One region of the Citricoccus sp. K5 genome, then DNA from elsewhere that is predicted to be linked to it. Evidence: riboswitches for the same ligand, from Rfam matches in the RefSeq annotation. Region 1 holds a riboswitch; each other region holds the start of a gene.
What was found. A riboswitch is a leader RNA that binds a small molecule or an ion and turns the genes downstream of it on or off. The one in region 1 is predicted to bind thiamine pyrophosphate.
Positions count from the first base shown of each region.

Region 2: linked by a shared signal. The riboswitch ahead of BOSE125_RS11655 (ECF transporter S component) and the one ahead of BOSE125_RS12780 (bifunctional hydroxymethylpyrimidine kinase/phosphomethylpyrimidine kinase) in region 1 are both predicted to bind thiamine pyrophosphate.
Region 3: linked by a shared signal. The riboswitch ahead of thiM (hydroxyethylthiazole kinase) and the one ahead of BOSE125_RS12780 (bifunctional hydroxymethylpyrimidine kinase/phosphomethylpyrimidine kinase) in region 1 are both predicted to bind thiamine pyrophosphate.

Region 1 covers NZ_LR732817.1:2,842,021-2,852,265, reverse strand. Annotated here, with positions in the region: gene BOSE125_RS12790 (DEAD/DEAH box helicase) at 1-1,790, shown strand, start outside; gene BOSE125_RS12785 (hypothetical protein) at 2,075-3,505, opposite strand; TPP riboswitch at 3,938-4,031, shown strand; gene BOSE125_RS12780 (bifunctional hydroxymethylpyrimidine kinase/phosphomethylpyrimidine kinase) at 4,064-5,734, shown strand; gene BOSE125_RS12775 (MFS transporter) at 5,731-7,149, shown strand; gene thiM (hydroxyethylthiazole kinase) at 7,146-7,973, shown strand; gene BOSE125_RS12765 (thiamine phosphate synthase) at 7,970-8,683, shown strand; gene BOSE125_RS12760 (NAD(P)H-dependent oxidoreductase) at 8,869-9,738, opposite strand; gene BOSE125_RS12755 (AraC family transcriptional regulator) at 9,843-10,245, shown strand, end outside.
Region 2 covers NZ_LR732817.1:2,597,939-2,608,183, forward strand. Annotated here, with positions in the region: gene BOSE125_RS11620 (aminotransferase class IV) at 1-632, shown strand, start outside; gene BOSE125_RS11625 (MerR family transcriptional regulator) at 698-1,516, opposite strand; gene BOSE125_RS11630 (MFS transporter) at 1,506-2,756, opposite strand; gene BOSE125_RS11635 (SDR family NAD(P)-dependent oxidoreductase) at 2,984-3,943, opposite strand; gene BOSE125_RS11640 (helix-turn-helix domain-containing protein) at 4,103-4,897, shown strand; gene BOSE125_RS11645 (energy-coupling factor transporter transmembrane protein EcfT) at 5,070-5,876, opposite strand; gene BOSE125_RS11650 (ABC transporter ATP-binding protein) at 5,879-7,417, opposite strand; gene BOSE125_RS11655 (ECF transporter S component) at 7,421-8,140, opposite strand; TPP riboswitch at 8,237-8,340, opposite strand; gene BOSE125_RS11660 (DUF4235 domain-containing protein) at 8,412-8,723, shown strand; gene mnhG (monovalent cation/H(+) antiporter subunit G) at 8,823-9,194, opposite strand; gene BOSE125_RS11670 (monovalent cation/H+ antiporter complex subunit F) at 9,256-9,543, opposite strand; gene BOSE125_RS11675 (Na+/H+ antiporter subunit E) at 9,540-10,136, opposite strand; gene BOSE125_RS11680 (Na+/H+ antiporter subunit D) at 10,133-10,245, opposite strand, start outside.
Region 3 covers NZ_LR732817.1:3,464,134-3,474,378, forward strand. Annotated here, with positions in the region: gene BOSE125_RS15570 (DUF4287 domain-containing protein) at 69-359, opposite strand; gene thiE (thiamine phosphate synthase) at 406-1,113, opposite strand; gene thiM (hydroxyethylthiazole kinase) at 1,110-2,048, opposite strand; TPP riboswitch at 2,042-2,135, opposite strand; gene BOSE125_RS15585 (Fic family protein) at 2,415-3,554, shown strand; gene BOSE125_RS15590 (DUF2075 domain-containing protein) at 3,682-5,631, opposite strand; gene BOSE125_RS15595 (nucleotide pyrophosphohydrolase) at 5,618-5,920, opposite strand; gene BOSE125_RS15600 (DEAD/DEAH box helicase) at 6,054-8,777, opposite strand; gene BOSE125_RS15605 (fumarylacetoacetate hydrolase family protein) at 8,855-9,862, opposite strand; gene BOSE125_RS15610 (amidohydrolase family protein) at 9,859-10,245, opposite strand, start outside.

The DNA.
Region 1 (10,245 bases):
TTCTGGACCACGTCAAGCCATTGGAACTGCTCGGGTTGACCGCGACACCGGAGCGTTCAAATGGGTTCAACGTTAAAGAACTATTTGGCAATCGAATCGCCTCAGAACTGCGGTTGTGGGATGCACTGGACACCGACATCCTGGTCCCGTTCCACTACTTCGGAGTGGCCGACGAGGTTGACGTCTCCGAAGTCTCGTGGAAGGCCGGGAAGTACGACGCGTCAGAGCTCGAGAACCTCTACACGGGCAACGAGGCACGCGCGAGGCTGATCGTTCGGCAACTGGTGGATAAGTCGTCCTCGGTGGATGACATCAAGGCTCTGGGTTTCTGTGTGTCGGTACGCCATGCCCAGTACATGGCAGATCGCTTCAACCTCGCGAATATCTCCTCAGCCGTGGTCACTGGCGAGACGCCGGGTGGAGAACGCCGCGCGGCGCTGGAAGGCCTGCGTCGTGGAGACATCAAGTGCATCTTTACCGTCGATGTCTTCAATGAGGGCTTGGACATTCCACAGGTGAACACTGTGCTGTTCCTCCGTCCCACCCAGAGCGCGACCATCTTCCTTCAGCAGCTCGGACGTGGACTCCGGAGGTCTTTCGGCAAGGATGTGCTGACTGTTCTGGACTTCATCGGTATGCAGCGCAAGGAGTTTAGGTTCGATCAGAAGCTCCGCGCCCTCACTGGCTCCGGACGGAAGCGCTTGATCGACGACATCGGCAACGACTTTCCGTTCCTTCCTGCCGGCTCCCAAATCGTCCTGGATGCCGTGGCCAAGGACGTCGTCATCAACAACGTCAAAGGCCAGATCGCCATGACGGCGAACCAGCTTGCGCAGGACATCCGTGAGCACGCTGGTGATCGATCACTGTGGGAGTACCGGCTCGACCAGTATCTGGAGGATGCTGGTCGAGGCCTGTCGGATATCTACCGCTCCGGTGCCAACGGTCGATCGTGGGCGACACTGAAGATGAAGGCGGATCGGGCAGAGCCGCGAGTCGATTTGCCGAAGGTGGAGTTAAAGCAGGTCTTGCGGGCATCTGCGCTTCTTCATGTCGACGACCGGGAACGAGCTGACACCTATCTGCGATTGATGCGTGACGATGTAGAAATCGCATCTCTGACTGCCCGGGAGCGCCAGTTCGCGGAGATGCTCTACTTCACGGCGATCTATCAGAAGGGGCGGTTCAGCTCCATTGACGAAGCCTTCCTATGGGTCCGCGCCCAGAGGGCGTTCGTGGATGAAGTTGAGGAGATCTTCGAGCACACGCTTTCGGTCACTCGGACGAATCCAAGTGAAACGGCGCTGGGCCGTTCCACTCCACTCTTGACCCATGCGCACTACCGTCGTGAAGAGATTCTGCCCGCCCTTGGCATCAGGACGTTCGATAAGTCACCCGACGCGGTTCACGTTTCCGGCGTTGCCTGGTCCGAGGAGTTCGCGACTGATGCGTTGCTCATCAATCTGAAGAAGTCAGAGCGCGACTTCTCGCCCACCACGATGTACCGCGACTACGCCATTAGCCGCGATCAGTTCCACTGGGAAAGCCAGAACAACACCCGGGCATCGTCAGCCACGGGCCGTCGCTACGCCACCAAACTGACGAATGGCACGAGCACGATGCTGTTTGTTCGCGAGGCACCCGCCAACGAGATAGGAACGATGCCATTTGTCTGCCTCGGAACTGCGGATATTGACTCTTGGAAAGGTGAACGTCCGATGCAGATTACGTGGGACCTGCATCGGGGCATGCCAGTGGATGTCTATCAAGACGCCCGGGCAATCGCCTGAGGCTAGCCATTAGGTGAATTGGTAGAGCAACACTCATCTACCAGCGTTACCCAAGCAAGGTGACGAAAGCTCCGAACACGTGACAGTTCGAGGAGGACCCGTCGACATTTGAACGGCCCTGCAGCAGACGAAGTGAATCGAGTGCACGGACGAGAATAATCAAGGACCCTTAGCTATTGGGTGGCTCAATGCTGACGGACCCCCACAATCTTGCGGAGGCCCGTCAGTTCCATTTGTCAGCCACCGGGCTACACGTCGCCCGGACTGCTAATGCTTCTTAAAGGTTAGGGGTGCTCATTCTCAGTGTCCTCCCTTGGAACTTCGGCTACGGGTGTGTCCGCGCCTACTGTATCTACAATAGCGTCAGCCGCAGTTCCGTCAAGATCCCCGTCACTTTGCTCTAATCGATCAAATTCGCGCACCTTGGATAGTAGTGGCCAGGTCACGTAGTGGGCGCGGCTAAGAACGCCGTCCCGGAGCATCGAATCCGCGATCATCTTGGCATCCTCTACGTCGTCAAGTAGGGCCGCTTTGGCCAGTTGGAAGTCGCGGCTTCTGGCGGACGTGTCGAACTTCACGACTTCCTCACGGACAACGTCGAAGTCATTGCTGTACTTGTAAGATAGCCAGACATTCACTTTGAATATGAGAGATGTTGTGTCTTTAAGTTTGTCAATAGGTGCGTCTTTCCCGAGTTGCTTCAAGAGGTCGTACCTACGATCTTGAAGAAGGTGATAAGTGCGGTCGGCAAGATGACTAAAAAAGTCATGTTTTACGTCTTCACTTGCGCATAACTTTGTGCCAATCGACCAGACTAAACTAAATGCGATAGAGAATAATGTGTCTGCCGCATTCTGAAGATACTTCGTATCAACAACTAATGGGTCGTCAATTGCTTTTGTAACATCGAACTTTTCGAGCTTGGAGAGATATGCCGCGGAGACTAGGCCGGCGTTATGTACGATGCAATGCCTGCGTTGAACTACCTCTAGCGCTTCAAATGTTTCTGCACGAAGTATTCGAGGAAGTTTGAACTTCTTCGCGAAAAAATCCATCCAGTCAGAAAGTGAGCCGCGAAAAATTTCGTCAATAATCTTATCAACGAAAGAGTCTCTAATTTCGTCAATCGATTCAAACTGAGAGATTTCTGCCCATGTAAGCTGCCGATCTCCACCTTTCAAGGTGTTCGGTTGTCGTTCTACTGCTGCGCGGGCGATTTGGTTCACTACCATTTCCAGTTCTCCAACAAGGCTCACCAATAGGGAGGACCGTAAGAAGTGCGACGAAGGCGGCGTTCGTAGGGCGCGTATGACGCTGTCTAGATATGTTGACATGTGGCCATCCGGCAGCTTGGATTCCATGTCGATGAGCGCCTTAATGAAGGCTTCCTCGCGCTCTTCATTGCTGAGATCACTAGTGGGGTCTGGGGTATTGAAGGATTCGAAGACTTCTACCAGCTCATCAACTCCGTCGTCGTTAATGGAGCTACCGAGTCGATCCTGGATCTGCTCCCTTGCACGACGAGCGGCATTGTCGACCTCAGTCTCTCGATCATCCATGAAGGATGCCAAGCGAAGGATTTCCGATTGCCTATTGGCCATCAGCTCGAGAAGGCGGATTAGACGTTCACTAAGAAATTCGTCAGGTGAGAGCTCTCGAACGGTTCGTTCTCCCGAAGGGCCCGTGTCTTCGCTGTTCCCATCCTGTTGGTTCATGATCCTAAGGTTAGCTGTAACTACACCTGCATATTGGTTCAACGTGTGCTTCAAGACTGCCATCCACTTGCAGAGTACGGACCGTGCTAACACGTACTTGTCGAGCTGCGAGTAGGTCAGGTGGTCGAGCAAGTGTCGGCTGACGGCCGAGAATGTGATACCCGCAGGCAATGTCCTTGTGTGCTTCAAACCCATCGAAGCTGCCTAAATCAAGATCACCAATGGCAAATGGTGATCTTGATGGGTGGCCGACTCCCCGCGCGGTCTTGTATCGGGATCTGGGGTGCGATTCAAGCTTCGATGTGGCCAGCCGCTGGATGGGCCCAATGTAACCCCGAAGGTAAAAACGAACCTCGTGATTTTGGGACACCAGGCAGCTTGGGTATCAGAATGGCCGCCGTGGGTGGGCCGAATTGGACCTGTCTATACTGGGGCGCGGACACGGGGTGCGCCGACCGGCGCTGAGATCAAACCCGTGGAACCTGATCTAGTTCGAACTAGCGAAGGGATGTCCACGTGACTTCTTCTTGCCACACCCAGAAATCCCCAGTTCCCCGCGTGCTCTCCATCGCCGGCACCGATCCGACCGGGGGAGCGGGCACCGCCGCAGACCTGAAGTCCATCACCGCGGCCGGCGGCTACGGCATGAGCGTCGTGACCGCCCTGGTCGCCCAGAACACCCACGGCGTGCGGGACCTACACGTCCCGCCCGCCGAGTTCCTCGCCGCCCAACTGCGCGCCGTCAGCGACGACGTCACCCTCGACGCAGTCAAGACCGGCATGCTCGGCACCGCGGACATCATCGCAACGGTCACCGCCTGGCTGGACGACGTCCAACCCCCGATCCTCGTCGTCGACCCGGTCATGATCGCCACCAGCGGGGACCGCCTGCTGCAGCCCGAGGCCGAGCAGGCCATGGTCGCCTTCTGCCGCCGCGCCACCGTGGTCACCCCCAACATCGACGAGCTCGCCGTGCTCGCCGGCTCGCCCCGCGCCACCACGGAGGACGAGGCGCTGGAGCAAGCCGCCCGCTGGTCCGCGGAGACGGGCGTGGCCGTCGTCGTGAAGACCGGGCACCTGGACACCCTGACCGTCACCAACACCTGGCTCGGCCCGGACGGCACCCGCATCGCCGTGCCCTCCACCCGCGTGGACACCACCAGCACGCACGGCACCGGCTGCTCCCTGTCCTCAGCCCTGGCCACCCGCCTCGGCCTCGGGGACACCCCCGCCGCCGCCCTGGCCTGGGCCACCGACTGGCTCCACGAGTCCATCACCCACGGCGCCGCCCTGCGCGTCGGCTCCGGCCACGGCCCCGTGGACCACGGCCACCACTCCCGCCGGCTGCAGGCGGCCGCATCGTCCGCCCCCTGGCTGACGCCCGACGCCGTCCCCCACCTCCTCGAGGCACCCGCAGACCTGGGTGCCCCGCGGGCTGGCACCAAGAACGACGACGTCGACCCCGCGCCAGCCGTCGCACCCTCCGGCCCGTGGACCGCCGCACTCTGGGCCGCCGGCGCGGAGACCACCGAAGCCATCACCGACTCCGACTTCGTCCGCGCCCTGGTGGACGGGTCCCTGCCGCAGCACGCCTTCGCGTTCTACCTGGCCCAGGACGCGCTGTACCTCAACGGCTACGCCCGAGCCCTGGCCGCACTCTCCGCCCGCAGCACCGACCCCGCCGCCCAGGTCTACTGGTCCCAGGCAGCCACCGGAGCCCTGGCCGAAGAGGCCGAGCTGCACCGCGGCTGGCTCGGCCGCAACAGTGAATCGGCCCTGACGCCAGCGTCGAGTCCGGTCACCAGTGCCTACACGAACTTCCTGCTGGCCACCGCCTTCGGTGAGGACCGGACCGTGGGTGTGGCCGCCGTGCTGCCCTGCTTCTGGCTCTACGCGCAGGTCGGCGCCGCCCTGCCCGCCGTCCCCGCGGGCCACCCCTACGCCGCCTGGCTGGACACCTACCGGGACCCCGGCTTCGTCACCGCCACCGAGCAGGCCCTCGCCCAGCTGGAGGCCGAGATGGCCGCGGCCTCCCCGGCCGTGCGTGCCTCCGCGGCCCGGGCCTACCTGACCGCCTGCCGGCACGAGCTGGAGTTCTTCGACCAGGCCCTACGGATCGAACCCGGCGAGGCCGCTGCCGTTGCCGGAACCGCAACCGGCGCCACCCGCAGCACCGGAAGCGCCAGCCCTGGCAACACCACCGCCGCACTGTCCGGGAGCGCCCGGTGACGGCCGCTGCCACGGCCCCGGCCGCCGTCGTTCACCTGCCCCCGGAGGGCAAGGCCGCCCTGCGGGCCGGCGTGGTGGGCAACTGGATCGACAATATCCACGTATTCCTGCCGCTGACCGCCCTGGCCCCGGCGATGCTCGTGCTCGCCGGGCCGGCCGCCGCCGTGTCCACCGGGGCGCTGATCGTCATCGCGATGATGTTGGGGCGGCCGATCGGCGGGGTGGTGTTCGGGCGCATCGCCGACCGGCTCGGGCGCACCCGCACCACGCGGATCGCGATCGCCGGGACCGCCCTGTGCGCCCTGGTCATCGCCGCCACCCCCACGCACGAGATCCTCGGCGCCGGGACCATCGGGCTGATCCTGGCCCTGCGCTTCTTGTGCGGGATCTTCGTAGCGGGGGAGTACTCGGCGGCCATCCCGCTGGCCATGGAGTGGTCCGCCCCGCGCCGCCGTGGGCTGATGAGCGGGCTCATTCTGTCCATGGCCCCGTGGGCGCAGGCCACCATCGCGTTCTCCGTGGCCGGGCTGCTCGCGCTGATCGGGCCCGACGCCTACGCCGCCTGGGGCTGGCGGCTGCTGTTCGTGCTCGGCGCGCTGCTCTCCGTGGGGATGCTGGTCTACTACTCCCGGCAGGTCACCGACGCCCCGGTGTTCCACCTCAGCAAGCAGCGGGCGGAAGAGGCTGAACAGGCCGAGCGTGCGGACCAGGCGGGGGAGACGGTGCCCGCGGGACAGGCGAAGCCGGCCGGTCGGCCGGGGCTGCGCCAGCTGCTCGCCGGCCGGTGGGCGCGGGCCTTCTGGCAGGTCTTCGTGCTGATGACCGGGCTGTGGCTGCTGACCAACACCACCGTGCTGCTGCTGACCGACCGGCTGGCCACCGATTCCGCGCTGGATCCCACCGCGGTCCCCGTGGTCATGGGCATCGCCTCCGTGGCGCAGGCCGTGGTGATGGCCCTGGCCGGGCACCTGTCCACCCGCGTGGGCCGGCGTCGGGTCTTCGTGCTGTGGGGACTGGCCGCCGCCATCGCCGGCCCGGTGGTGTGGTGGCTGGCGGTGCATTCGCCGACCCTCGCCACCGCGGCCGCGTGCGCCGCCGTGCTGCAGGTCATCACCGTCTCCGCCTACGGCCCCGTCTCGGCGTACCTCTCCGAGCGGTTCCCCACCGAGATCCGCTCCACCGGCTACGGCTCCGGGTACAGCCTGTCCCTCATCATCCCGGCGCTCTATCCCTTCTACCTGCCTGCGCTCGAGGCCGGGTTCGGACGGGATGGCTCCGTGATGGCGCTCGTGGTCCTGGGCGGGGTGCTGCTCGTGCTCGGCGCGGCGCTCGGGCCGAAGCTGGCACCCCGGGACCTGGACGGGGACCTCGACGAGGTCGCCGCAGGCGTTGTCGGGACGGGAGGCGGCCGGTGAGCGGGGCGAGCCGGCTGGGACCGGACCTCGCGCGCGATCCGGACCTGGCCGCCGTCGCGCCCGTGATCCGTGCGGTGCGGGAGCGCCAGCCGCTGGTGCACTGCATCACCGCGACCGTGTCCATGGGGATCGTGGCCGACGGGCTGCTCGCCGCCGGCGCCCGCCCCATGATGACCGAGACCCTGGCCGAGGCCCCCGTGGTGACCACCGTGGCCGATGCGATCGCGGTCAACCTCGGGACCCTGAGCACCGACGCGATGGACGGGATTCCCGCGGCGGTCGAGGTCGCCGTGCGGGACGGGCGGCCCTGGGTGCTCGACCCCACCGCCATCGGCCTCGCTCCCGTGCGCACGCCGCTGGCGCGGAAGCTGCTGGATTCTGATCCGGAGGTGGTGCGCGGCAATGCCTCCGAGGTGCTGGCCTTGGTGGGTTTTGGTGCCGGGGGCCGTGGGGCGGATTCGGTCTCGGCGCCGGCAGCCGCCGAAGAGGCGGCCCGTGACGTGGTGCGGAGGACCGGGGGAGCGGTCGCCGTCTCCGGTGAAATAGACCTGGTGCTCGACGCCGGCCGTCGAACCCTGGTGGCGCGCGGCACCTCCCAGCTCACCCGGGTCACCGGCACGGGGTGCCTGCTCGGGACACTGACCGCGGCGTGCTCGGTGGTGGCCGAGGACGGCTTCGAGGCCGCACTGGCCGCCACGGTGTGGATGAATGTGGCCGGGGAACTCGCCGCGGAGCGGGCCTCCGGGCCGGGGAGTTTCCGGGTGGAGCTGCTCGATGCGCTGGATGCCGTGGGTCAGGCTGTGGAGAACGGGGTGTTCTCGTGAACGGTGAGGCGGTGCGGCGGGAGCCGCTGGACCTGCGCTGCTACCTCGTGACCTCGGGGACCGGACGGCGCACCGTTGACGTGGCGGCGGCCGCGGCGGGCGCCGGGGCCGGCGTCGTGCAGGTGCGCGCCAAGGAGGCCTCCGCCGCCGAACTGCTGGAGCTGACCCTCGCCGTGGCCGAGGCGGTGCATGCCGCCCGGCCGGCCACCCGGGTGCTGGTGGACGACCGGCCGGATGTCGCTTGGGTTGCTCGGTCGCGGGGCGCGGCGGTGCATGGCGTGCACCTGGGCCAGGACGATCTGCCCGTGGCCGCGGCACGGGAGCTGCTGGGGCCGGAGGCGATCATCGGGCTGACGACGGGGACCCTAGAGTTGGTCCGCGCCGCCGAGGCACAACGTGAGGTGCTGGACTACATCGGCGCCGGGCCCTTCCGGCTGACGCCGACGAAGGACTCCGGGCGTGAGCCGCTGGGGGTGTCCGGTTACGGACCCCTGGTGGCGGCCACGGCCCTGCCGATCGTGGCGATCGGGGACGTCACCCCCGCGGATGCCGCGGCGCTGGCCGGGACCGGCGTGGCCGGCGTCGTGATGGTGCGGGCGCTGATGGAGGCGCCGGATCCGGGTGAGGTGGTGCGCCAGGTGCTGGCGGGCGTTGACGCTTTGCCCCTTCCGCTTCCCACAATTCCTGGTGATCGTGAGACTTCCCAGTGATGATCACGGCGAAAACTCATGATCGCGGGGAAACTCCGCGGCAGGATCTCGCAGCGGTCAGTGGGAATCAGGCCGACAGGCCAACTGAGATGTTTGGCTGAACGCTCCACTCTGTCTTGGAATCTCACCCTGTTCAGGTTCGTGGGATGCCAGTGCATAATCTCGAGGCCGTGATGCGCCATGGTCTAGGCCCGGGACGTGATGGGCGATGCGACGGCCCCGGCGGAATTGCCCTCGGTTCCCATGCCTGCCCGGGCTTCGCGGCGATGGATGGCAAGGTCCATGCGCCCGGGAAGCAGGTCCGGGTGCAGGGCGCGCAGGTCCGAGGGGTAGTCCCCGTCGCGCAGGCGCCGGTAGGGGCGGGTCGGTTCGCTGTCGATCCCCTGGAGCCGCCCGAGGAGCCGCTCGCGCTCCCGCTCGACGTCAGCCGGGCCAAGGGAGTCGGCGTCATGGACCACGTGCAGGTCGAGGGTGTCGATGCCGACGTACCAGAGCGCCCCATGGGTCAGGGGGAACAACAGGGAGTCGAGATCGCCGCTGAGGCCGCGGGGGCCGATGGTGCGCTCGTCCTCCCCGGCGGTGACGATGATCAGGGCCTTGCGCCGGGTGAGTCCGCCATCCCCGTAGCGGCGGGGGAGGTGTAGGTCCGGGTCCAGCTCGTTGTCATAGGCGAAGCTGTCCGTCAGCACGCGGTCCAGCCAGCCCTTGAGGATGGCCGGCGGGCCGTACCACCACAGCGGGAACTGGAGGACGAGCAATTCCGCGGCGGCGAGCTTCGCGTGTTCGGCCCGGACCGGTGCCGGAAGCTCGCCGCGGGAGTAGGCCTGACCGGCGAGTTCGGCCAGGTTCCCCGGACGATCCGCCGGCTCACCCAGGTCGGCTCGGCCGAAGACGGGGTCGAACCCCAAGGAGTAGAGATCCGAGGTGGTGACATCATGGTCCCGGGACAAGGCCTCGACGCCGGCGCGGTACAGGTGGCCGTTCAGCGACGCCTGGCGGGGGTGGGCGAGGACCCAGAGGGCGGATCCCGGAACGGGCGGATGATCGACGGGCATGGTGCCTCTCCTTCTGTGTGGGTGGTATCCAGTCCACCGCACATCGATCAGACGGAGAATGCTCGAAACTCCGGAATCAATGCGTCATCGTCTAGCCTGACGGGGTGGACACACTCACTGAAGTGCTCGACAACATCCGCTCCTCGGGGGCGTTGATCGATCAGAACCTGCTCTCCCCACCCTGGGCGATCCGCCAGGAGGGCGGCGCCTCGATCACCGTGGTGGCGATGCTCCGAGGCGAGGCCTGGATCAGGCGAGACGGGGACGATCCACTCCGCCTGGGCACCCGCGACCTCGCGATCCTCACCGGTCCGGGGCCTACGCTCCTGACTAGTGACCCCACCGGATGGATCCCCACCACGTGTGTCCTGACCGCTGAGGGCGCCTGCCTCCAGGAGACCGGTGAGCGCCTCTCCGATGCGGACGTCGGGCTCGGGAGAGTGACGGACGCGGCACCCTTGGAGACGGAGCACGTCCTGCTCGCCGGGTCCTTCCCGACCTCGGGAA
Region 2 (10,245 bases), 240 kb from region 1:
GGGGCGGGGCCGGCGTCGAGCGTCTGACCGGGACGTATTGGGTGCTGGTCTCCCCCGTGTCCCCGGGACTGGCCGCAGCCCGTGAGCGCGGCCTGAAGGTGCTGCTGCTGGACCGCGGCATGGACTCCGGGGTGGCGGAGCGCGCGCCGTGGCTGCTGATGGGCACCAAGTCGCTGAGCTATGCCGTGAACATGGCCGCCCTGCGTTACGCCATGTCCCACGGGGCGGACGATGTCATCTTCACGTCATCGGACGGCCAGGTGCTGGAGGGGCCGACCTCGACCGTGCTGATGGCCCGACGGGTCCCGCAGCAGGACGGCAGCACCGGGATTGAGCTGGTCACGCCCCTGCGCAGCTCCGGGATCCTGCCCGGCACCTCCCAGGGCACCATCTTTGCCGCCGCCCAGGCCGCCGGCTGGCAGCTGGGCTATGGACCGCTGGAGCCTTCGGACCTGGTGGATGCCGATGGGGTCTGGCTGGTGTCCTCCGTGCGTCTGGTCGCCCCCGTGACCCACCTGGACGGCGAGGAGATCCCGCAGGACGCCGAGCTCACCGAGCTGCTGAACGGCTTTCTGGCCGAGGACCGGGAACCCGGCGAGCACGGGCCGAACGGGCGCAGCGATCACGCTTAGGCTTCATGCCGAGAAGCCCTTCCGAGGGGACCCGGTGTTTGGGTGGGCTGTGATGATGACAAGGCTCAGGGTCCTCTGTCAGGGTCATGGTGTGACCGTTGCCTATTCTTCTCGGCTGACTTGTCGGCTGACTTGTCGAGGTCAGCTCGGACTCTCTCGAGGACGGCGCGCTGTGCTGAGGTGAGGTAGTTCGTGGTGTGTTGCTGAAAAGTCTGCTCAGGCGGCTCCGAAAAATCCGGAAAATCTTCTGTCAGTGCCGCAAGTTCATCGATGACAGGCAGGAACAGGTCGGTGAGCTGATGGGAGAGCTTTACGATCTCGTCAGAGGTGCTCTCACCGTCAAGGCTCGCCCACGCCGTCATTGCGGCCGCCACAGACGAGGCTCGGTGCGGGTGGCTGAGCAGTTCATAGATCACTCGCAGATAATCTTGTCCTTCTGCGCCAATGAGGTGCAGCAGGAGCAGAGTGTGGTCTCGGTCGGTCGCTGCCGCGCTGTCGGGCAGACCAGATTGTCGCAAGACGCTGTGGAACGGGGCGATTTCCGGAGGAAGGTCGGGCAAGGCCTCATATCGTCTGAGGTGAGACAACAGTTCGCGCTGCCGAGTTAGGTGCTTGATCTGTGCCGCGTATTCCACGTCCAGGGCGTCCAACATTGTGCCTGGTGGCGGCTCATTGCCATCGAGCATGGTCGCGATCTGAGGCAGCGAGAAGCCGAGGGTGACCAGGCGTCGGATCCGCAGGACCTTGACCAGCGCGTGAGTGTCGTAGTCGCGGTAACCATTGCTGGACCGCGCCGACTCCTCCAGGAGGCCGATCTGGTGATAGTGACGCAGCGTACGCACGGTGATGCCGGCGCGGTCAGCAAGATCGCGGCTACGCATCATGCATCGCCTCCAGCTCTTTGGCAGTGGGGACCGGTTGATCCAGGTTACGCATCGACCGGGCGCACAACGCCACCAGGAGACCAACAGACCACAGGGTAGCGAGCACCACCAGTGCAGTATGGAGTCCCAGGACTTCTGTCATGGCACCGGCCAGAAAGATGCCCAGGGGCGAGGCTGCTGTGACGAACGTGTTCTGGGTGCCTAGCACTCGGCCGCGTTTGTCCTCCGGTATGCGCTCGATGGAAAGCACCCCGACCAGGGCCCCGAAGAGACCAACCGAGAGTCCAAGGACGAACGCGCCGAGGAACAGTATCCACACGGACATCAACGACGCCACGATGGCAAGGCCGAGCATGCTGCCCAGAGAACCCGTGACAAACCAACCGCGGCGTGATCCTCGAGTTCCAGCGACAGCGTAGATCCCTCCACCGACCAGCGATCCGGCGGCGATGGCACTCAGGACCAATCCGAGGAGGCCTGGGCGGTCAATCTCGGTGAAGTAGAGCGGCAGGATGATGCCTTGGAGCCCGCCGATGGCGATGACCGCAAATGTGGTCAGGATGGTGGTGACCAGAACGAACTGGTTGTGAATCATCTCGGTCCACCCTTCTCGCAACTGACCCCAAACTCGGCGTACCGGGGCCCCGCTGACGGGGGCGGTGCCTTCGAGTGTTCCTACATGGTGCGGAATCAACAGGGTCAGCAACGCAGCGGCCAGGGAGGTGCCAGCCGTGACCCAGAGGGCAGCGGTGCCGCCCAAGGCAGTGAGCATGAATCCTGCGGCGGCAGGACCGACGAGCACGGCCACCGCACCGAGTGCCTCCCGGGTGCCGGTGATTCGTTCAGCGGAGACCCTGCCGTGCCGGATGATGGCGGGGAGCAGAGCTTCGCGTGCGGTGATTCCGGGGACGTCTCCGATGGCGCCGATGATTCCGAAGAGGATGAACCAGCCAACAGAGAGCCCTGTGATCATGTCGACGATGGGCAGGGCCGCCATCGCGAGAGCGGAGACGAGGTCCGTGAGCACTGATGAGGTCCGTCGATTGATCCTGTCGATCACGACGCCCATGAAGATCCCGGCCAGGACGGCGGGCACGATGGTAGCTGCCGCTACGGTGCCCGCTGCTAACGCGCTGCCGGTGGTTTGGAGCACCAGCAGAGGCAGCACGATGGCCGCGATCGAGTTCCCCAAAGCCGAAAGGGTGTAAGAAGCCAGGTACGTTGCGGGAAGAAGTCTCATGGGATGAGCTAAAACTACGACGTCGCGTCGCAGTCAACTGGGTCGGACACACGCGGAGGACTCGCGTCGTCATCCCTGAGCTCCTCCAGGCTCAATCCAACCCGCCGGTGGCCTTCACCTTCAAAACCTGCCCTGGTGCGTCGTGCTTTCAGCCCGGCTGATTCCTCATGGGGAGTGTCCGAGAACAGGAGCCGCGTCCATTCCGGGTGAGGTCGGCGGGGGCTTCGTCATGTCGCCGACGACGCGTGCGGAGGCCCCGGACTGCTCTCCCCCAGCTCTTGTTCCAGCCAGCTCCACAGACGGAGCTCGCGCCCGAGGTCATAGGACTCGGAAGACGATGCCGCGATCTTTTCTCGGTGGACGTAGCTGCCACTCGTGGCGACAGTGGCCCCGAGAGCGACATCGGCGAGTTTTTGCCCCGCGGGCATCGGAGTGTCCACGAGGGGCGTCAAAGCCAGTACTGGAATCACCCTCCTCATGAGAAAGGGGAAGGCCCCGCCAGTTTCACGAGCAAGACCGGTGCCCACCACGAGACTGGGGTTATAGGCCACGATGTCGATTCCCTCAGGCAGTCGACGGGACCATTCGTGAACCAGGTGCACACCACCAAGTTTGCTGGTGACGTATGCACGGCGGCCGGACCGCACTTTTTCTGGAGAGTCGAATGCTCCGGGCCGAGAGAGGATCTCAGGGTCGGACCATCGAGGAGGTGGCATAGTCCCTGCGGTGTGCCGAAGATCCCCGAAATGGGCATCACTGACCGTGACCACTACGCGACTGGGCGATGTCAAATGCGGGTGGAGTTGACGGAGCAGTTGATGGGTCGACATGACGTTCACAGCGAAGGTCCTCTCGTAGCCGTCAACAGTGGATTCCAACGCGCTAGAGAGGTGGACGCCGGCGTTGAAGATGAGTCCACTCAGCGGCGGTAAAGCCCCCGAATTCAAGTGATCCTCCACCTGCGCAATTGCTGCTGTGACGCTAGCCATGCTGGCTAGGTCAATGTCGATGGTCGAGACGTGAGGCGAAATCTCTCGCAGGCTCGGCATGACTTCACCGGCGGACGCGCTTCGGCCCAGGATCACGAGGTGGGTCCCTGGGGCCCTCCGGAGGATCTCCCGTGCTGCTTCACGGCCAATGCCTCGCGTCGCGCCGGTCAGAATTATCGTTCGGACGGCAATATTCATCGGGTGTTCCTCAAGAGTCGGTGGCGCTGATCCATCGCGAAGCGGCTGGCAACTTCATCGTGAAGCAGTTGGAGAGATTGAGGAACGCCCCTCTGAGACTGGTACCGGCAGGACCACGCAGCCTTGGTGGGATGCTCCTCGCCAAGGCAGAATGTATCCATGGCACACAACGCTCGCCCAAATCTGGGAGAGTTCCTCCGGCACCGAAGAGCGCTGATGAAGCCCCCAGGTCAGCAAGAACGGTCGCGGCTCTCTGCTCGTCGAGTGCCAGGGCTTCGCCGGCATGAACTGTCCGATATCGCAGGAATATCCAGTGAGTACTACACCCGCCTCGAACAGGGGCGCGCGCTTCGCCCCTCACGCGAGATCCTCAGTGCGTTGGGAGCAGCCCTGCAGCTCTCCACCATTGAGGCAGAGCATTTGTTCCGACTTGCCGGTGAGCTGCCGCCGGAGCCACTTGCGCCGTCCACAACGATCAGCCCTGGGGTCCGGCAGTTGCTTGCCAGCCTGGAGGGCTCCACGCCGGTGACGGTCCACGACGGTCGGCTGGACATGCTGTCGATCAACGCCACTGCCACAGAACTGTTCGCACCACTCTTCGATGACGGCCCCTACGGCCGAAATATTGTCCACCAGGCTTTCACCGCGAAAGGGCTCTCCACGGTACTTGGGTGTACAGGCGCTAGACAGCTACGCCTGCTGGCCGCCGCGGAGTTCCGCCGCGCTCTGAGTCGGTACCCCGAGGATGAACGCCTTCAGGGCTTACTCAACGAGTTGCTGGGGCGGGGGTCAGAATTCGCCGACATCTGGGCGCTTGGCGAGGTAGGGACGCGGAGAACGGCGATGAAGAATGTTCACCATCCCACCAAGGGGGCTCTGTCCTTCGAGAGTCAGATGCTCCACGACCCAGAACGTGATCACTGGGTCATGCTCTTCGCTCCGGTTCGCTCTTGATGGAGGTCATCCGTGTCCATGAGTGCAGAGATCCAAGGGGTGCGTTCGAACGCGGAGCCCGGCTGGAGCAGGAAACGCCTGCCCACGGCCAGGACAAGGCGTGGTTCAGGGCGCTTCTGACGGCACCAGGAGAGTCCAGGATCTTAGGAGCAGTCCCACACAGCGCGCCGTGTCACGCCCACACGAGGTTGAAGGCCCCGGTGGCCACGGACAGGCCTACGGCGAGCGCGGACAGCCCGAGGCCTCCCAGAACCACCCAGGCGTCCACCGCGCCGAACCGGGACTGCCGCGCCCAGGTGCGGTCGCCGGTTCCGAAGCCCCGGGCCTCCATCGTGATGGCAAGCTTGGTGGCCCGGCGGATGGCCTGCACCATGAGCCCGAAGACCTGACCGAGCCAGGAGCCCAGCCGGCGGAGTGGATTGCCTCCCGTTCCGACGCCGCGGGCCCGCCGGGCCTGGCCGAGGGTCCGCCATTCCTCCGTCAGCACGCCCAGCAGCCGGAAGGCCGCGAGGGATCCGAGGACGAAGCGGGCGGGCAGCCGCAGCCGCTGGGACAGGGCGTCGGCCAGGTCCGTGGGGTCGGTGGTGATGAAGACCATCACGCCGGGCAGCGCCACCGCGAGGATGCGCAGCCCGGTGGCCAGCCCGGCCAGGACTGAGCCCTCGGAGATGCTCACCGGCCCCGCCTCGAACAGCAGGGGTCCGGAGTCCTCGCCGACCAGGGCGGTGCCCCACGCGGACACCAGCGCGGCCGCCACCAGCACCCAGGCCCGGCGGAAGAACGCGCCGACCCGGATCCCGGACCACGGCAAGAGGGCCACGGCGGCCACCAGCACGATCCCGGAGGACACCCAGTCCATCGTCGCCACCAGCACCGCCGTCACCGGCAGCAGTGCCGCGAGCTTGGCCAGCGGGTTGGCACGCTCGAAAACCGAGCCGGCCGCCGGGCGGGACGGAGCGGAGAGGGCGGCGACGGGCACCGTCACGCGGCCACCTCCAGCTCGATCGTCCGGGCGTCGAGCGCCGCGGCGAAGTCGGCGTCGTGGGTCACGGCCAGCACCGAGCGGCCCTCGGCCACCAATCCGCGCAGCAAGCCCGTGAGCACGGCCCACGTGTTGGCGTCCTGGCCGAAGGTCGGCTCGTCGAGGAACACCACCTCGGGCCCGGCCGCCAGTACCGTGGCCACGGACAGCCGCCTCTTCTCCCCGCCGGAGAGCGTGAACGGGTTGACCTCTGCCAGCGATTCCAGGTTCAGCGCTGCCAACAGCCCGTCCGCCCGTTGGGCTGCCTCCACGTCGGTGAACAGCCGCCGCCCGCTCTCGGGGTCGCGGGCATGGCGGGGCCCGAACAGCAATTCTTCCCGCACGGTGGTGGCGACGAACTGGTGCTCGGGCTCCTGGAAGACGGTGCCGATCCGGCTGACCAGGTCAGCGGCTTTCCACCGGTGCGGGTCGTCCGGCAGGTGGCCGGCCCGCTCCCCCTTGAGCGCGGCGCCCGCCGTCAGCGTGCCAGCGTGGGAGGGGATCAGGCCGGCCAGGGTCAGCAGCAGCGTGGACTTCCCGCTGCCGTTGGCCCCGGTCACGACGACGGCTTCGCCGGCCCCCAGCTCCAGGTCCAGGTCCGCCTGGACCGGCGTCGGGGTGGGGCCGAAGCGCCGACGCCATCCCGGTGTCACCGGCTCCTTCGAGACGGCCAGACCGCGCGCGGTCAACAGCGCACCGGGGGGTGCCGGCGTCGGGCGGGTCTCCGTCACTGTCGGAACGCGGCCGGGCACCCAGACGCCCGCCGCGGCCAGCTCGTCCCGGACGCGGCCCGGGGCCAGGAGTTCGCCCGGGGAACCGTCGTGACTGATGCCGCCGCCGGGTTCCAGGACGAGCATGCGGTCCACGTGGTCGGCCCAGATCGCCAACCGGTGCTCGACCACGAGCAGAGTCGCCCCAGTCCGCTCGACGACGGCGAGCACGGCGTCGCGGACCTCCAGCACCCCGGCCGGATCCAGGTTGGCGGTCGGCTCGTCCAACAGGATCAACGGCGGGCGCATCGCCAGGATCCCGGCCAGGGCGAGGCGTTGTTTCTGCCCGCCGGAGAGTCGCGAGGTGTCCCGGGCCAGGGAGATCCCCTGATCCTCGCCCAGCCCCACGGCGTCCAGGGCGTCCCGGACACGGTCCCAGATCTGGTCCCTGGGCACCTGCAGGTTCTCGGCGCCGAACGCGGCATCATCGCCGACGCGGGACAGGATCACCTGGGTCTCGGGGTCCTGCTGGACCAGACCGGCGTGGCCGCGCAGCTGGCGGGACACGGTGCCGTCCACCCGCAGGGATCCGGTCTCCTCGGACTCGTCGGCGGGGTCCAGCACCCCGGCGAGGGCGTAGAGCAGGGTGGACTTGCCGGCACCGGAGGGCCCGGCCAGCAGGACCTTCTGCCCCGCCGGCACCTCTAGGTCCAGATCCGCGACGGCGGGCACCGGCCGGCCGGCGTGGCGCCAGCCCCAGCCCGCCGCGGTGATGCGTGCTCCCGGCACCGCTCAGGCCACCGGCTCCTGGTGGGCACGGCGGGAGGCCAGGGCGGACAGGGCGCCCGTGGCCGCGAGCCCGCGCGTGGCCAGCCAGGACAGCAGGCCGGCGATCACCACCCCGGACACGCCCACCAGTCCCACGTAGATCAGCTTCCAATCCAGGGTGTACTCGGGGAACCAGTTGAAGATGAACGCGTCATTGATGCCGCCGAAGAGGCCCGTGAGCAGGCCGGCGAGCAGGGCTACCGGCAGGGTGAAGCGGCGGTAGAGGAAGGCCAGCAGGATCAGTTCGGCGCCGAGGCCCTGGATCACGCCGGAGGCGAGCACGGTCAGGCCGAACTGGGAGCCGAGCAACGCGGAGACGGTCGCTGCGACCAGTTCGGTGAACAGCGCGGCACCGGGCCTGCGGATGATGAGCCCGCCGAGCACGGCCGGGAAGAGCCACATCCCGGCCACCAGGGCGGAGGACGGCGGGAAGGCCGCGAAGGCGGGGCTCAGTCCGGCATAGGCCAGGTTCCAGGCCCAGAAGATGACGCCGGAGGCCACCGCGATGACGGCGGCCACGACGATGTCCACCACCCGCCAGGAGCGCCGGTTCGGGGCGTTGCGGGACGCCCGCCCGGCGCCGGTGGTGGTGGTTCCGGTGCCTGTGGACGGCGCGTGGCCGGCGTCGGGCTCGGGGGTGGTGCCGGGGTGGTGCGGGGTGTTGCCGGTCTTCATGGAGACCATGTGGTGTTCCTCCTCAGGGATACAAGGAGGGGGACGGAACGGAACGGTACGCCACGGACACCCGCACGCGGATGCTGCCGGACGGTTCCTGACGTTCCATCAGAGAACTCGACTTCCTTCGCCGGTGCTAGCCGGAGCAGGTTCGAGGGTCTGCGCTGAGCGCACTCTCAGCACCCGAAGGTGCTCCCCTGTCGTTCACAGTGTCCGTCCATCATAGTCCACCCGGGGCGCGTCCGGCCCGGTGACCCGTTAGGCTGACCCTGAACGCGCAATGACCACCGTCAACGTCCTGGAGGAACCCGTGAACACCCTCGTGGAAAAGCTCATCGCCACCGGAATCACCATCGGCGGTGGCATCATCGGCACCAAGGTCGTGGAGTTCGCCTGGAGGAAGATCACCGGCCATGACGCTCCGAAGGACCTGGACGACACCGAGGCCAACATGTGGAGCGCCATCACCTTCGCCACCATCTCCGCGGGCATCTCCGCGATCATCCGCGTCTCGTCCAAGCGCGGCGCGAATTCCGCCGTGAAGGCCATCCAGTCCCGCTCGAAGTCCAAGGCCGGGACCGCCGAGGTCTGAGGTCCGACGCCGGCCGGACTCGGACCGGTTCAGCTCACCGGCGGCGACGGTCGCGCCAAGCGAGAGACGCCCGGACTCAGCCGGCCCAGCGGGGCGGGTTCAGTCGCGGCCCTGCTGGTCCGTCGGGTCGTCCTTCGGGACGGTCCGCTGGTCGTGGGCCGTGGCGGCCGGCTTGCCCGCGTCGTCCTGACGGGCGACCACGTCCGCGAGTTCGTCCACGTAGTGGAATTCCGGCTTGAGGTGCTTGGTGCGGTAGCCCGCCCGGCCCACGAGGTGGGCGGAGACCGGCGCGGTGAGCATCTGCAGCACCCACGCCAGCACCAGTATCGGCACCCACACCCACGCCCGCCAGGCGAAGGCCAGGGCCATCAGCATTAGCAGCAGCCCGAGCACCTGGGGCTTCGTGCCGGCGTGCATGCGGGAGAGCTGGTCCGGGAACCGGAACAGGCCGATCCCGGCCACGGTGGACATCAGGGCACCGAGGACCAACAGCACGGCGGCGATGCCGTCGGAGATCTGGATCCAGTCCAGGTCAGGCACGTTCACTGGGCTCCTTCCTGGCCTCGGCCACGAACCGGGACAGCGTCACCGATCCCACGAATCCGATCACGGAGGCCACCACCACGAACACGATGTTGTCCGTGTGGTGGTTGACGGCCATCTCCACGCACAGCGCGGACGAGATGACGATCAACAGCACGTCCGTGGCGATGGCCCGATCCAGGATCGAGGGCCCGCGGACGATCCGGTAGATCGCCGCCAGGGCACCCACGCCCAGCAGGATCAGGCAGATGATCCCTGCCCCTTCCAGCATCGTCATCCGAGCCTCCTCCCCGCCGTGGCGTCGGCGCGACGCGCCTCGTCCTCCCGCACCAGGGCCAGGTCCGCCTTGGTGCCGATGGCCCGGATGATCGCGGCCTCGGTGCTCAGGGCCTCGGCCCGGAAGCCCTCGACCGCCTCCGCATTGTCCACGTTCAGGCAGTGCAGGTACAGGGTCGAGCTGGGCCGGTCCACGTCGATGACCAGGGAGCCGGGCACCAAGGCTAACGCATGGCCCGTGAGCGTGACGATCAGGTCATCGTGGCTGCGCAGCGGGACCGCCACCACGGAGTTGACGATCTTGGGCCCCTGCGTGATAGCGTCCCAGGCCACCGAGATGGAGGCGGTCACCACGTGCCAGAGGAACCGGAACGTGAAGACCAGGGCATACCAGAGGTTGAAGCGGTCCGAGAAGTTCACCCGTGGCAGCCGGTAGAAGCTCAACGTCAGCATCGAGAACACGACGCCGGCCAGTAGCACCCCCGGCGAGAAGTCCTCCCAGAGGGCGCCCCACGTGAGGGTCAGCCCCAGGAGGATCGGCCATTGGCTCCAGAAGGAGCGGCCACCGTCCTGGTCGTCCGGGCCGGTGCTCATGGCTGCCCCCCTTCCGTGCTGTCGCCGACATCATGCCCCTCGGAATCCCCGGGGATGGAATCCAGCACGCCCGGTCCGCTGTTGTCCTGGTCCGGGACATGGATGCCCC
Region 3 (10,245 bases), 620 kb from region 1:
CTCGCCCCCGCCCCGGGCCTCGGGGTGGGGGCTTCGGACGCTGAGACGCAGCTGAAAGCGACCGCCGGTCAGGCGGGCTTGGTGGCCTTGCCGTCGAGCCAGAGCACGTCCGACTCGTCGCTGTGGCTGCCCGTGGTCCCCACGTGCTTGGCGTCGATCTGGGGGCCCCTCTTGATGACGTGGACCAGGGCCATGCCGTGTCCGCGGCCGAGTCCGTAGTCGGCCTTGAGCCAGTCGAGGATGACGCCGGCCTTGACCGAGGCGTCGTCATAGCCGCGGCTCTGCGCGATCTCGATCAGTTGGCGCGGGGTGAGACCGGTCTTCTCCTCGATGGTGTCGAGGTAGGCCTGGAAGGACATGGAAGCTCCTGGGGTCGGGTGTCCGCTGTGTGGTCGTCACCAGTGTCTACCGCGCCGGAGCCGACCGCCAGGCCTGGGCCAACTCGGCCGCAGCTCGCTGCGGGTCCTCCGCGGCACAGACCCAAGACACGACGGCGGCCCCCGCCAGTCCCGCGTTCCGCAGGCCTGGGAGATCGTCTGGGACCACCCCGCCAATCGCGACGGCGGGCAGTGCGGTGGTGGCGGCGAGATGCTCGATGCGCTCCGCGCCGATGGGAGCAGGCGCGTCCGCTTTGGAGAAGGTGGTGCGCAGGGCGCCGATGCCCACGTAGGTGACGTCGGCGATGCTGGCCTCGGTGGCCGCGAGCTGGTCCGGGGTGGCGGCGCTGATGCCGAGGATCGCCTCCGGGCCGATGAGCCGGCGAACGTCCGCCACGTCCAGGTCCGACTGGCCCACGTGCACCCCGTGGACGCGGGCCCCGCGGTGGCGGGCGGCGAGGTAGACGTCCACGCGGTCGTTGACCAGCAGGGTCACGTGTACGGGGAGCGCTGCGGACAGGGTCTCGAGCAGTTCGATCTGCTGCCGGGCCGGGGTGGTCTTCTCCCTCAGTTGAACGGTGGTGACACCACCGCCGACGGCGGCCACGACCGTCTCGACGAGTGTGCGGCCCGCGCCCTGGGCTTGTGCCGAGTCGGTGACGAGGTAGACGGAGAGATCGGGGGGCGGGGTGATTGGTGTCGTGGTGCTGGCGTTCGCGGTGGTGGTCAGGCTCATGCGGTCCTCCCTGTGGTCGAGTTGAGGGCTGGGGTTGCTGCTGCAGCAGGCTCAACGGTGATTCGTGCCCGGGCGGTGACGTCCTCGGGGGTGAGGGCGTCGAGTTCGTCGAGGAAGGCGGGGATGAAGGATCCCGGCCGGTGGGTCTGTTCGGCGGCCAGTTCGGCGGCGATGGCGTAGATCGTGCAGGCCGTGACAGTGGTGGCGAGTGGATCGGTGCTGGTCTCAGCCGCTGAATCGGGTGAGATGGTGCGTGCGGTGGAGCCTGTGGCGACGAAGGCCGCAACCACCGCCCCGAGGAGGCAGCCGGCTCCGGTGATGCGCGTCAGCAGGGGGTGGCCGTTGGCGATGCGGACGATGCTGTGGCCGTTGGTGATGAGGTCGGTCTCCCCGGAGACAGCGACGACCGCGCCGGTGGTGCGGGCCAGCTGCAGGGCGCTGTCCCGGGCGGCCTCGGTGGTGTCGGAGGAGTCAACACCGCGACCGCCGGTGCCTTCTCCGGCGAGGGCCCGGATCTCGGAGGCATTGCCGCGGATTACAGTGGGGGAGAGGTCTAGCAGACGATGTGCGAGGGCGGTGCGGACAGGCAGGGCACCCACGGCGACGGGGTCGAGCACCCAGGGGGTGCCGGCGTCGTGCGCTGTTTCTGCTGCCTCGAGCATGGCCTCTCGTTGCTCGGAGTGTGGGGTGCCGAGGTTGATGAGCACGGCAGAGGCGGCGCGGGCGAACGAGCCGGCCTCGCCGGGGATGTCCGTCATGGCGGGCGTCGCGCCGAGGGCGAGCAGGCCATTGGCGACGAAGTTGACGGTGACCGGATTGGTCAGGCACTGGACCAACGGCTGGGTCTCCCGGAGCCGGGGGAGTAGCTGGTGGGTGTGTTTGACCAGGTCAGTGGGGTCAGGAAGAGCGGGTGCAGAAAAATGAGTGCGCGGCATAGGCGCGACATCCCTTCGCTAGTACGAACTAGATCAGGTTCGACGGGTGTTCTCTCAGCCCCTCGCGGGGCACCCCGTGTCACGTGGTGTGTGGCCACAGTAACGCACAGCCCCCAGGCGCCGGACGATATGTCGTGTCGTCGGGCACCCGGGGGCTGCGGTTGATCGAGCGGGCGATGTTGCGTGGGCCGGCCGATGTAGGTCGACTCGGGTCTCGTGGACTTCTCTTCGCAGTCGCGGGTTAATTTCTCGACGAACCGTGATTAATTACTGGGTAGCCCCGTGTAACTCGAAAACCCCGAAAGTAAGAGACATTGTGGTAGTTGACCTTAAATACGGCGACCCATCGCGGTAAAGTCTGAGCACATGTCGCTACACATTCCTGAGTTTCCTTTCGACTCTTCGCTGACGATGGCCGTCTTCGATCTCGAACGATTGCGTGGTGACTTGGCCATGACGGATACGGACCCGGAGCTTCTAGGACAGATACACCAGGTGCTGCAACTGGTCACCAGCATGACGAGCGCCCGCATCGAAGGAAACCGCACCACGGTTCTGGATGTCGTGACCGAGAAGGAGCAATCGGACGGCTTCCAGTATTCGGACTCCGTGCAGGAGATCATCAATTTGGAGAAGGCCTCGGAGTTCATCGACGAGCACGTCGAGCCGGGAGTGCCACTGACCCAGATGTTCATACGCGAGCTGCACCGAATCGCCGTCGAGGGGCTCGAAACCGAGGGGGATCGCACCCCCGGTTCCTACCGCACCATGCCGGTGGCCATCTCGGGTGCTAAGCACGTTCCTCCCGGCCCGGACCTGATCCCCCTGCTGATGGGCGAGCTCGCCGACTTCATCAACGCCGAACGGCCTGGAAACCTGGACCTAGTGGCGACGGCCGTCTCCCATCATCGGTTCCTGTGGATCCACCCGTTCGGGAATGGTAATGGTCGGGTGGCACGGTTGCTCACCTATGCAGTGCTGGTCCAGCAGGGATTCACCCAGACAACCAGCTTCCGCGCTTTGAACCCGACTGCGGTTTTCGGTGCCGACCGAGAGCGGTACTACGAGCACCTTGCCGATGCGGACACCTATCAGGACATTGGCCTTGTGCGCTGGTGTGAGTATGTGTTGCTCGGACTCCGCGATGACCTGACGCGAGTGAAGTCACTGGGCGAGGCGAGCTTCGTCCGTGCACGTGTGCTATTACCGGCGATTGACCGTCTGCTGCGGTCGGCACAGATTAGCGTGCCAGAGGCAGCGGCCCTGAGTACCGTGGCGGAGCGCGGCATAGTGAAGGCGAGTCACCTTGCGGAGGTGTTTCCCGGCTCTTCATCGACGCGCAGCCAACTGATCCGTGGACTCGTGGACCGAAGACTCCTCGGACGATTGCCGGAATCACCGCGGTCATATCGTTTGAGACTGGATGCCGGTCCGTTGGTGTTGACCGTGATCGGACAACTGGAGGAGTTGGGCTTCGTCCCCGCCATTATGCGCGGGGCCATCTGACTCAGTCGTGGCGACGGGGCGACGGCCAATCGAGGTCGCGAACACGTCAGCCACCAGGATATGTATGCGGGCTCGCTACTGGAGCGCCAAGATGCGTCCGAAGCAGTCCGCGATAGTTTCGAAGTTGTCACGTGTCTCGCAGGGGAACGGTGTCTACCGTCTTGAGCACCACCTTTTCGATCGCCCCGCGGTGTGCTCGGGGCCGATAGGTAATCCGAGGATCAGGGTTCACGAGGTAGTCGGCCCCATGGATAAGCGATGTTCCCATGAACGTCGCTTCGCTAGCTCCGGACAAGATGTCGGGGAAGTAATGCTGAGCCAAGTACTTCCGCAGTGGCTCATCACAGACGTAGAGAAACGTGCCGAGGATGCCTCGGGTCAACAAGACGTTGTAGATGTTGATCACGTACTCCCGGATCTGATCGTCCGTGTACGTGATATCCAACTTCCTGTTGCTCTCCATACCCTTCGTGTCGAAGTAGGACTGCCGGTTGAAGGTGACCCGGCCCGTGGACTCGTCCAATCTCAGGTCGGGGCCGATGATCACCCCCGCGTAATTCAGGTCGTAGCCCTGGATGGTGTGGATAGAACCGACTTCGAGCGGCGACTTTGGCGAACTGACCCAGTCTGTTGCTGTGGAATTCCATCGCAACTCCAGTCCATCGAGCTCGATGTCGAAGGCAGCTTTGTTCTTTTTGCTACGCCACTTCCAGGCAAACCCTGCGAGGAGGCGGGCCAAACCGTTTCGGCTATCCAGCCGCAGAATCTCCTGTCTCATCCGCTTGAGGTCGGTAAACATGCGCAGGTCATACTTCATGATGTCGGGAGCCGAAGGCGCCATGCCGTTGCCGGCCGAGCGCAGCACCTTGCCGAAGAAACCCACATAGTCGTCGCCCGCCCGCACTCGAAGTTGGGACTGGAGCGTGAAAAGTCGAGCAGCTGACGAGGCTTCCTGGATCACCGCCTCGACGCTGTCACGGGGAAGGTCCGCGGGTCTGACAGTTTGATTGGGGTCAAGGATCAGAACCTGGTGTCGGCTCTTTGCGCGGATCCAGTCCAGTTGGGTCTTGGAATGATCATCCCCGCCAAACAGGTCTTCGGTGATCGTCTGGAACTGGATGTTGAGCATGCCGGCGGACTGGTTGGCACGCTGGCTTAGGCGGTGTGCTTCGTCCACCACCAGCAGGTCGTACTCAATACCCGACCCCCCAACCTTGAATGGGTCCACCACTTGCGATGGCTTCAGTCCCGGTGCCCTCTTGAAGACATTCTGGATGGACTTCCGGAGCGATTGCTGGGGGATCACCAACCCGATGGTTAGCCCCCGAAGCCGGTCTCTGTTTTCTTGGGTGAAGAGGTCGCTGAAGGGTCGACCTTCTTGAATCAGGTCTTCCAGTTCCTCATCTGTTGACTCGCCGATATCGGCGAGAAGCTTCATCAGCACGACGGCAAGCACGGTCTTGCCGGTTCCGGGGCCCCCTTGAACCACCATCGTCTCGACGGAGGAGGGTTGAACTGCGGCGCCACCGACGTCGGCGAGAACTGCCTCCGCCATGCGGCGCACTGACTCGTCCTGTTCGGGCGAAAGCTCCTTGAACGGGGAGAGTTTGTATAGGTCCTGATTGATGATGTCCAGCTGGGTTTGGACGAAGAGCCCATCCGCATACAGTTGCTGAAAGATCTGCTTGAAGGTCTCCTGGTAGTACTCGCGAGCGAAGTACTGCCCGGCAACGATCCCCTCATTGCGGTTCTGAATTTCGTGGCCGTCACCGGAAAACATCCGGATGAGGAAAGCCTCCAGATCGAGGGTGGCGGACTTGTTGTACATATCGTGTAGCACCACACGTGTTTCCGTGAGATCCTTCTTGGCATCGCTCTGCATATGCTGCGTGAGTCGGCGGTCCGCTTTGAGCGTTTCGCCCACGTAAATTTTCTGAGCCACCCGATGGGACTCGGTGGACCGGCCCTCATGCAGGATGTAGACCGCTGGCCAGTTCTTCAGTCGCGGCTCCTTCGAAGCGGCTGCGCTGACACCCTCGCTGTTCAGAGGAAAGCTCTGGATCTCAAAGTCGGTCATACTTCGTGCTCCTGCCTTTGGCGAGGTCCACGGGGTACTTCTCGTGGGTCTTGCCCAATTTGGTCTGGACGATCTCGTCCACGTCTAGGCCAAGGGCATCCGCAAGAAGGAAGCAGTACGTCAGGACGTCGGCGAGCTCCGACTGAACCGCTTCGATTTCTGCCTCGCCGCCCCATTGGAAACATTCCAGAAGTTCACCGGACTCGATGGAGATGCTCTTCGCAAGGTTCTCCGGGGTGTGGAACTGACTCCACTCTCTTTCGGAGACCATCTGACGGATCAGGTCCATGGTGCGCTCATGACTCATACATTGAAGTTATCGGATGATGGAGGCGGCTCGCCTCTGCGCTTGTTGAACCCCAGTGAAGCAGTCCAGTACGGCGGCAGAACCTTTGCCCAGCTGCCTGGCACTTCAGCCCTTCTTACGTCGCGCAGGGACTGTCGGAAGCTTGGTAGGTGCCTCGGTCGCCGAGCAACCGCTCCCGCTCCGCAGCAACAACCTCCCTGGCCAGCTCCGCCTCGGACACGTCCACGGCCTCAGGTGCCGCCTCGGCCACGTCGGACTCCCGGGCGAACTGCTCGAACAGTTCCGCCTTGACCGCCAGCATCTCGGTCAGTCGCTGGTCCACGCCGTCCTCGCTGAGCAGCCGGTGCACCTGCACGGTCTCCAGCTGCCCCATCCGCCGGGCCCGGGCGATGGCCTGCCACTCGATGGCCGGGTTCAGCTGCGGCTCGCAGAGCACCACCACGGAGGCGGCCTGGATGTTCAGCCCCACCCCGCCGGCCGTCACTTGCGCCACCAGAGCGGCACCTCCGGGCGCAGCAGAAAAAGCGTCCACCATCGCCTGCCGCTGTGCCGCCGCCACCGAGCCGGTCAGCGGCCCGAACACCGGACCGTCCAGGGTCTCCGCCACGGCGTCCAACACGTCCCGGAAGAACGAGAACACGATCACCCGCCGACCGTTCTCCTCGGCCTCGGACACGATCTCCACCAGCCGCTGCATCTTCTCGGACGCACCCCCAGAAGAAAACGCGGCCGTCCGCATCGCCATGAAGTTCCCCTCACTCACGGCCTCCCGGTAGGCCTGCGCATCCGCCGCGATCATCGGCAGCAGCTCCTGAACCTCCACCAGCTCCGGCAACTCGGTGAGCACGTCCTCCTGGTTGCGCCGCAGATACGCCGGGGCCACCTGCTGCCGGAACCGCGCCGGCGCCAGCGCATGCGAATCCAGCACCAGATCCGGGCGGAGATAGCCAATGAGCACCCGGAACTCCTCGAGCCGGTTCATCAGCGGCGTGCCGGTCAGCAGGATCGCCCGCTCCGTCCGTCCGATCACCTCCGCCACCGCCTGGGACCGCAGCGCCTCCGGGTTCTTGATGTACTGCGCCTCATCGACCACCACGCAGCCCAGCGGCACCGGCTCGGTACCCTCATCGCCGAAGGCCGCACTGCGCAGGGTGGCGAAGGTCGTCACAGCCACACCACCGGTGCGCCGCCAGGCACTCGCCGCGGCTTCCCGGTTGGGCCCGTGCAGCCGATGCGCAGGCAGCGTGGTCATCTTCTCGATCTCCCGCATCCAGTTCGTCACCACGGCCGCCGGGCACACCACCAGGAAGTGCACCGGCCGCTCCGTCCCGCCGGTCGCGGCCAGATGCGTCAGCACTGCCAGCGCTTCCACGGTCTTGCCCAGGCCCATCTCGTCGCCGATCACCACCTTGCCCTGCACCAGCGCGAACTTCGCCCCGAAGCTCTGATAGCCGCGCAGTGACGCGGTCAGGTACGTGGTGTCCAGGCGGAAGGCCCGGACCGCCTCCACGATCTCCGCCGGCAGGTCGCCCTGCGTCTTCTCCGGATCCTCCGTGGTGAACCCGAGCTCGGCGAACAGCGCGTAGTAGTCCGCCGGCCTCGCCAGAAAATCGACCCAGACCTCGTCCCCGGACCCACCGGCACCTGGGTAAGCGCCAGCGTCGGGCCCGGTGTGCCTTTCGGAAGGAACCGTTCCGGCCAACTGAAGTACGGAAGCCACCGCCTCCCGGAACTGCGCGGCGGTCCGCGCCCGCGGCGCCAGCAGCACGGGATGCCCCGGTGCCTGCGTGTGGGCCAGCGGGGCGAGGGCCTCGGCCAGCGCGACCCCGGCCGTGGCACGCCGCAGCGGCAGCAGATGCTTCCATGCCCGGGTCCGGCGCAACAGCTCGGTGGCGGCCTCGGTGCGGTCGGCCGGGTCCAGCCGCAGGCCCGTGCCGTCCACGGCGAGGTCCCACAGCGTGCGGGCGGCGCCGCGCAGACGGGTGGCGGTGGTCTTCCCGACGCCGTCCAGCGCCTCGAGCTCGGCGCCGCGGTCCCAGACCTGCAGCACCGTGGTGATGCCCGCCTCGAGCAGCGGGCTCGTGGACAGCCGGTCGGCGGTGGCATCCTTGAGCCGCTCCACATCCATGGTGTCCAGCAGGGCGCGGGCCTCGCCGTCCCGGACCACGACGCCGGCCCGGTGGGCTGCCGCGCGACGCTCGACCTCGCGGCGGAGCGCCTCTTCGAGGGTCGCGATGGCCCGGGGGAGCGGGGCGATGTCCTCCGCCGGCATCAGCTCGGGAGCGATCCCGAGCTCGGGCAGGCGGCGGAGCAGGCCGATGCTCGGATGGAGGGCGTCCTCGGTGGGGATGGAGGCGGCGATGGTGGGGTGCTGCTCGAGCCGGTCGAGCAGTTGGGGCAGGCCCTGGGTATGGGCCCAGAGTCGGTAGTCGTTCAGCCGCCGGGCTGCCTGCTCGGCCTGGTGGCGGGCCTGGCCGAAGGTGATGAGGCGACGCAGGCCGAGGAGCTTCTGAGCTTGGATGATCTCCTGCTCTCGGCCGCCGGCCAGGCTGGCCAGGGCCTCCTCCTCGTGCGCCGCGATGGGCTGGAGGGCCCGTAGGCGAGCGAGGGCAGCGAGGTGCGCGCCGTCGTCGGGCCCCAGGGGCAGGGCACGCCAGTACTCGGTGGGCTGGTGCTGGGGGTCTCGAGGGCCGAGGTCGAGAACGGCGGAACTGAGCCGGCGGTTCGCCTCAGTGCTGACCATCATGATCTGGGTGCGCCGCCCGAGCAGGGCCGCGGCGCGCCGCATCCAGGACGCGACCTCGATGATGGTGCGCTGGAGGGTGGCGCGATCATTCATGGCTCATCATCTGCCGCCCGGGCCGGCGTGGCGGTGTCCTCCTCTTGTTGTCATTGTGGCAGGGCTGGGAGACAGAGCTACCAACGGTCGAGGTGGGCCTGCCGCTGGGCCCGCCGGGCGCGCGGTGCCGGACGGGCGCGGGCGGCCGGGAGCGGGTGCGGTTCGCGGGAAGGCCCCACGGTCCCGGTCAGCACGCCGAGCCCCTCGACCGCCATGCGGACCGCGTCCCCCTCCTGCAGTGGTGGCGGCACCAGCTCGCCGCCGGCCTTGCCCCAGAGCTCGCCCAGGCAACCGCCGTTGCCCACGGTCCCGGACCCGATGACGTCCCCGGGAACAATCCGGGATGCTCGGGAGGAGTAGACGAGCAGCTCGGGGAAGGTCCACGCCATATTGGAGACCAGGTCCGCACCGATGAGCTCGTCGTTGACATACACCTCGGCCCGGACGTCCAGGAACCCCTCAGCGTCCAAGAAGGGTGCCATCTCGTCTGCGGTGACGATCCAGGGTCCGAGCGAGGTGGCGAAGTCTTTGCCCTTGGCCGGGCCCAGATGCCCGCGCATCTCGGCGGTCTGGATGTCCCGGGCGGACCAGTCGTTCATGATCAGGTAGCCGAATACGTGCTCGGCGGCCTCGTCAACGCTGAGGTCGGTGCCAGGGTGCCCGTCCACCCCGCCGACCACCACGGCGATCTCCAACTCGAAGTCGAGCTGCTCGGTGGCCGGCGGAGTGATCCGGTGGCCGGTGCCGAAGATCTGGTGTGGGTTGGTGAAGTAGAAGGTGGGGGACTCGTACCAGGCCTCTCCCACGTGGGGATCGCCGTTGGAGTCGGCGCTCATGCCTTCCACGTGCTCCTCGAAGACGGCGAAGTCGCGCACCGCGGCTGGCACCAGCGGCGCCAGCGGGGTGACCTCGAACAGGGGGACGCCTTCGGCGGGGTCGGCCCGGCCGTAGAGGTCGGCGGCGGCCGGAAGCCCAGCCGCGAGTACCTCCCGCACCGTGGCCTCTCGAGGGAACGGCACCACCGCGTCCTCGATCACGAAGCCCTCACCGTGGGTGTCACCATGCGTCCAGCGTGCGATCCTCATCGCGACCCTCCTTGATGCAGTGTTGCGGCCGTCAGGGTTTCCAGCTCGGCGGCATTGCCCCCGAGGACGCCGTGTTCCACGTCCGGGGCGAGCCCTGCCGTGCGGATGAACCCGACCGGGTCCTCGCTGCCCATGTCGAAGGGGTAGTCACTGCCCAGCAACACTTGGGACGGTCCGGCTACCTCGATCAGCTGCTGCAGGGCACGGGGATCGTGCACCACGGTGTCGAACCATATCCGCGTCAGGTAGTGCGAGGGAGGGTGCTTGCAGCCCTGCGCATCCGGCCGCACTCTCCACGCGTGATCCGATCTCCCGATCGCCGTGGGCAGGTACCCACCGCCGTGGGCGGCCACCACCCGCAGGCCGGGGTGGCGGTCCAGCAC